Gemmobacter sp. 24YEA27: one gene and its partner. The protein of the gene in region 1 binds, or shares a complex with, the protein of each later gene. Links are inferred from orthologs where the notes say so. Each region holds a gene or a part of one and is shown in the gene's direction. Other genes may lie near its edges.

Region 1 (3,172 bases):
ACTTCCTGCCAGGGCCGGTTCAGATGACCGGCCCCTGCAGGCATACTCGCTGATATCACATCCGTAATGGCGCACTCATGACCAGACCGTATCGCCCCTGGCGATACTGATCCAACCCGAATACCCGTCATCCGGTTCCCTCAGAGACAGCGAAAATTATACTGCCCGCTGCGTCCGTCCGGGGCCGTATCAGGCATTGCGCGCCAGACGCGCCTCAAGAACCCCAAAGGGCACGCCAGGCTCATCCTTGGCATTGCGGATCACCAGGCTGGTTTTGACATTGGCCACATTCGGTGCCGTCAGCAGTTCCGTCGTCAGGAAAGTCTGGAAGGTCGAGAGATCGGGCGAGACGCATTTCAGGATGAAATCAATCTCGCCGTTCAGCATATGGCACTCGCGCACCAGCGGCCAGGCGCGGCAGCGTTCCTCAAAGGCAGAGAGATCGCTTTCGGCCTGCGAGGACAGCCGCACCATGGCAAAGACCGCGACCTCGAATCCAAGCGCCCTTGCGTCGATATCGGCGTGATAGCCGCTGATATAGCCCTGTTCTTCAAGGGTGCGCACACGCCGCAGACAGGGCGGCGCAGAGATGCCCACCCGGCTCGCCAGCTCGACATTGGTCATCCGACCATCTGACTGCAGCTCCGCCAGGATCTGCCGGTCGGTTTCGTCAAGCTTGTGGCTCGCCATGGGTTACTCCTTAGTTCCGTCGCCTCAATAGGCTTTTGCCCGTTTTTGCGCAACAATGTTTCAATGATAACGCCACCAACACGCTCAGGATTGCGAGGCGTGCCCTGCATACCGGCATTTCGCAGCCGCGTTTTCCGGGGGGCTTCCGGCCCGGTCCCGCCTTGTCTATATCCTTCCTGAACAGGCGCGTCCGGAACGGCGCGCGCCGAAAGCGACATCAGGCCGCCCCGACCGGGTGGCGGGGAAGGACCAACATGGCTGAGACGCGGCATACCAAAGTTCTGATCATCGGCTCCGGCCCGGCCGGCTATACGGCAGCGGTTTATGCCGCGCGCGCTATGTTGCAGCCTTTGCTGATCCAGGGCCTGCAACCCGGCGGACAGCTGACCATCACCACCGATGTCGAGAACTGGCCCGGTCTGAAAACAGTCCAGGGGCCCAATCTGATGATCGAGATGGAAGAACATGCCCGCGAGATGGGCGCCGAGATCATCGCCGATTACATCACCTCGCTTGATCTGAAAAACCGCCCTTTCACCGCTGTTGCGGACAGCGGCACCACCTATACCGCTGACGCCGTTATCCTGGCGACGGGTGCGCAGGCGAAATGGCTGGGCCTGCCGTCTGAGGAGAAGTTCAAGGGCTTTGGCGTCTCGGCCTGTGCGACCTGTGATGGCTTTTTCTATCGCGGCAAAGAGGTCGCGGTGATCGGCGGCGGCAATACGGCTGTCGAAGAAGCGCTCTTCCTGACGAATTTCGCCTCGAAAGTCACACTGATCCATCGCCGCGACAGTTTGCGCGCCGAAAAGATCCTGCAGGACCGGCTGTTCAGACATCCGAAGGTCGAGGTGATCTGGGACAGCGAAGTGACCGAGGTGCTGGGGGGCGAAAGCCCGCTGGGCGTCGAGGCCGTGCGGGTCTCGAACCTGAAAACCGGCGCAACCCATGATCTGCCGGTCGCGGGCTTTTTTGTCGCAATCGGCCATGCGCCCTCGTCCGAGCTGGTGGCCGATCAGCTGGAACTGCATCACGGCGGCTATGTGAAGGTCGAGCCGGGCACCACCCGCACCTCGATCCCCGGCGTTTTCGCGGCCGGAGATCTGACCGACCATGTCTACCGTCAGGCTGTGACCTCGGCCGGTATGGGCTGTATGGCGGCGCTTGATGCCGAGCGTTGGCTGGCCGAACAGCCCTGACCACACGCGCCCTGTGCACCGCCCGTCCTGAGCCCCGCCTGTCGCGTCCCCGATGTGACAGGCGGGGCTCAGGCCAGGCCATTTCAATTTTTTGTGATTTGGTCACCCCAGGGCTTCGGGCCAGACTGCCGGGGTTCACCCGCAGATTGTGCACGCTCCGTTTCCTGACCAAAGGCCGCTTTTGCTTTCCTATATTCAGATCACTGCCGGGGAACCCGCGCCCTGGTTCACCCTGCCTTCTGCCGCGTCACCGCGCTATGCCATTGATACCGTCGCCGGCCGTTATCTGCTTTTTTGCTTCTTCGCCAGCACTTCGAGCCCGCATTGCGCCTCCCGCCTCAAAGCCGCGCTGGCACGCACGGACCTCTTTGATGACAAATTCGCGGCGTTTTTCGGGATCAGCGCCGATCCGCGTGACCAGGACGGGCGTTTGCAAAACCGCCTGCCCGGCTGCCGCTTTCTGTGGGACACCGATCTGACCGCCGCCAGGCTTTACGGTGCTGCCCCGCGTGAGACGGTCCCGCCCGGCACCGGGCTGCGCCCGCTCTGGGCGCTGATGGATCCCACGATGCGGATGATTGCGACCGTGCCTTTTGAACAGGACGGATCTGATATCGCGCGCATCCTTGGCATCCTGGAAAGCCAGCCCGCCCCCGACCGATTTGCCGGTATGCGGCTCCAGGCCCCCGTCCTGTGCCTGCCCAGGGTGTTTGAACCCGATCTCTGCGAGAGCCTGATCGCCACTTATGAGGCAAGGGGCGGCGAGCTTTCGGGCACCATGCGCCAGGTCGGCGACAGAACCGTTGGCGTCAATGACCTGAAATTCAAAAGCCGCCGCGATTGCGACATTACCGATCAGGCGATGATCGGGCGCATTCAGACGGCGATCCGCCGCCGCGTTCTTCCCGAGATCCGCAAGGCGCATCAATTCATCGCCACCCGGATGGAGCGCTATATCGTCTCTTGCTATGATGCAGCCGAGGGCGGGCATTTCAGCCCGCATCGCGACAACACCACTCTGGGCACGGCACATCGGCGGTTTGCGGTCTCGATCAATCTCAATTCCGATTTCGACGGCGGCGAGGTCAGCTTTCCCGAATATGGTCCGGACGGGCTGAAGGCGCCGCCCGGGGGCGCGGTGGTGTTTTCCTGCTCGCTTTTGCACCAGGTCTCGCCGGTCACACGCGGGCGGCGCTACGCGTTCCTGCCCTTCGTCTATGATGACGAGGCCGCCAAAATCCGCGAAGCCAATATGGCGAGCATCGCCCCATCCCAGGCGCAGGGGT
Region 2 (3,191 bases), 800 kb from region 1 along the record:
GGCGGATGCGATTGACGAGCTGTCGCAGCAGGCGCTGGCCTATGAGCGCGGCGAGGTGCCCAGCCTGACCGGGTTTCTGGTCTGGATGGAGGCCGGCGAGGTCGAGGTCAAGCGCCAGGCCGAGGGCGAGGGGCGGCTGATCCGCGTCATGACGGTGCATGGATCGAAGGGCCTTGAGGCGCCGGTGGTGATCCTGCCCGATACCGGCGACCGGCGGCTGACCGATAAGGACATGATCCTCGCGATCGGTGAGGGCATGGTCACCTGGTCGGGGCGCAAGGCAGAAGATACCGGCCTCGTCGCCGAGACCAAAGCCGCCCGCGCGGCGGCGCGTGAGGCCGAAAACCTGCGGCTGCTTTACGTGGCGATGACGCGGGCAAAGCACTGGCTGATCGTCGCGGCGGCGGGCGAGGCGGGGCCGGGATCATGGCATCATGCGGCGCTGACCGGGGCTGAGGCGCTGGGCGCTGTGCCGGGCGAGGACGGCCGCATCCGTCTTGGGTTTGGCGACTGGCCGGGGGATGCCCCTGCGGCGGCAGCCGCGCCAGAGGTGCAGCATGCGCTCAGCCTCGCGCCGCTGCCGGGCGCAGTGGCACCGCCGCGGATCTGGTCGCCCTCGGGCTTAGGCGGTGGCGAAGCCAAGGTCGAAGGCGGACGATTCCACCTGGTGCTGGATTTCGAGGAGGATGACCCGCTGGAACGCGGCACCAGGCTGCATCTTTTGCTGCAGCATCTGGCAGAGGCGCCAGTTGCGGCCTGGCCGCAGCTCGCGGCCAGGCTGGGCGCGGGCGAGGTGCTTTTGGGTGAGGCGCGGGCGATCCTGACCGCGCCGGATCTGGCCTGGATGTTCGGCCCGGGAAGCCTCGCCGAGGCCGAGCTTTCGGCGCCCTGGAATGGCGGCTGGCTGGCCGGTTCGGTCGACCGGCTGGTGATCACGCCCGACCGCATCACGGTGGTCGATTTCAAATCGAACGCCGTGGTGCCCGACGGTGAGGACGGCATCCCCGAGCCCTATCTGCGCCAGCTTGGTGCCTATGCCCATGCGGCGGCGCTGATTTACCCCGGGCGCGAGATCAGGGCGGCGATCCTCTGGACCAGGGTGCCCCGGCTGATGCCGGTGGATCCCGCCAGGGTCCAGGCTGCCTTGCAGCGCGCGCAGGTCTGATCATCCGGACCGGTCCTTGACGTTCGCCAGGGTCAAACCTAGCTTCCATATAACCCAATTCTCAGGAGAGACCCCCATGGGCGCTGCAACTGTCGCTGTTACCGATGCCACTTTCGACGCCGAAGTCCGCCAGTCGGACGTGCCGGTGGTGGTGGATTTCTGGGCCGAATGGTGCGGCCCGTGCCGGATGATCGGCCCGGCTCTGGAAGAGCTGGCGACCGAATATGCCGGCAAGGTCAAGATCGTGAAGGTCAATGTCGACGAGAACCCGGAAAGCCCGGCGGCGCTTGGCGTGCGGGGTATCCCGGCTCTGTTCCTGTTCAAGGATGGCCAGGTCGTGTCGAACAAGGTCGGCGCCGCGCCGAAAGCCGCGCTCGACAACTGGATCAAGGCGGCAATCTGATCTGTCGGACGAATGCGGACGGCCCCGGGAAACCCCGGGGCCGTTTGCGTTTCAGGCGGCCTTTTTCAGGCCCAGAGCCGCCGCGTCATCAGCGGCGAAATAGATGTGATGCATTGCATCGACCCGCCCCGGCATCAGCGCGATATCATCGCGCCGCCAGGGCCAGCCCTGCCGGGTCAGACGCTGTTCGAAACCGGGGGCGATCTCGGCCGACCAGAAAGCGGCAATACCGCCTTTGGCCAGCGCCCCCCGGCTGCGGCTCAGCCCGCTTTCGGTATAGATCGCGCCATTGGTGTCCCGCACCAGAGTATCCGGCCCGTTATCGGTATCCATCAGGATCACGTCGAACCGGCCCGGATTGCGCGCCAGAACCGCTGTCACATCGGCGATTTCAACGCTTACGCGCGGATCGGTCAGAGGATGACCGGCGAGATGCGAGAGCCGCCCGTGATTCCAGGCGACGATTTCCGGCACCAGTTCGCATACCGTCACCTGCGCCCCTGGTCCCAGCAGATCCAGCGCCGCGCGCAAAGTGTAGCCCATGCCAAGGCCTGCGATCAGCACATCGCGCGGCGCACGGCCCAGCAGACGCAGCGCGCGGGTCGCCAGCACCGCTTCGGACTGATGGTTGAGGTTCGACATCAGCTCGATGCCGTTATAGCGGATCTCGTAAAGGCTATCCCGCTGGCGCAAAAGGATTTCATCGCCCGCCGCATTGGTGGCGCGGGCCAGATCGTTCCAGACTGTCATGGCTGTCCCATAGCTGAAGCCGCGCCAGGCGCGGTCTGTCAAAATCAAGCAGGTTCAGAGAAGGGGGTTGCCCGTCGGCTCAGCGGCGTGGCAACCCGAAGCCATTGCGGGCGCAGGTTCCGATCAGCACCGGGAACAGCGCCGTGATATTCGGTAGGTTCCGGCTGGAAATCGGGCTGGACATCGGGCTCGCCTGGGTCGGGGTCATGAAAGACAGATGATCATGGCCGTCTGTCCCCCGGAAGTCCAGCCTTACGCCGCTGACTTGTGCCAGTCCGGCCGGCGCTCCATATAGGGGCACGGAACAATGCGAAGGGCATTCCCATGGCTGACGACAAATTCCCCGGCTGGCACGGGACCACGATCCTCGCCGTGCGGCGGGGGGGCGAGGTTGTGGTGGCGGGGGATGGCCAGGTCAGCCTGGGCCAGACGGTGATCAAGGGAACGGCGCGCAAAGTGCGCAGGCTTTCCCCTGGCGGGCATGATGTGGTGGTGGGCTTTGCCGGTTCGACGGCGGATGCGTTCACCCTGCTTGAGCGGCTTGAGAAAAAGCTCGAGGCGGCGCCCGGGCAGCTCGCGCGGGCCTGTGTCGATCTCGCGAAAGACTGGCGGATGGACAAATATCTGCGCAATCTCGAAGCGATGCTGATCGTGACCGATGGCGACCAGCTTTATGTGCTGACCGGCGCGGGGGATGTGCTGGAGCCGGAACATGATGTCGCGGCCATCGGGTCTGGCGGCAACTTCGCGCTCGCCGCCGCGCGCGGGCTGATGGAGAGCGATCTTCCGGCCGAGGATGTGGCGCGCAAAGCCATGGCGATTGCCGCGTCGATCTGCGTCTACACCAATGGCAATCTGACGGTGGAGACGATC

The links.
Region 2: the proteins of trxB (region 1) and trxA are in contact, whole or in part, in a crystal structure (PDB 1F6M), measured with the Escherichia coli proteins. The link is inferred for Gemmobacter sp. 24YEA27 from one-to-one orthologs.

Annotation. Positions count from the first base shown.
Region 1 is NZ_JASJPW010000001.1:1,249,383-1,252,554, reverse strand. Bases 61-2,915 are described here. They hold trxB (thioredoxin-disulfide reductase), read left to right. Parts: upstream 61-944; coding sequence 945-1,886; downstream 1,887-2,915. Other genes in these bases: QNO18_RS06205 (2OG-Fe(II) oxygenase), read left to right, coding at 2,068-2,915; QNO18_RS06215 (Lrp/AsnC family transcriptional regulator), read right to left, coding at 190-690. In the rest of the region: more of QNO18_RS06205, read left to right, coding at 2,916-3,172.
Region 2 is NZ_JASJPW010000001.1:450,994-454,184, reverse strand. Bases 31-2,904 are described here. They hold trxA (thioredoxin), read left to right. Parts: upstream 31-1,241; coding sequence 1,242-1,568; downstream 1,569-2,904. Other genes in these bases: hslV (ATP-dependent protease subunit HslV), read left to right, coding at 2,643-2,904; QNO18_RS02285 (hypothetical protein), read right to left, coding at 1,620-2,318; addA (double-strand break repair helicase AddA), read left to right, coding at 31-1,165. Also shown: more of addA, read left to right, coding at 1-30; more of hslV, read left to right, coding at 2,905-3,191. UniProt on the Escherichia coli protein: Participates in various redox reactions through the reversible oxidation of its active center dithiol to a disulfide and catalyzes dithiol-disulfide exchange reactions.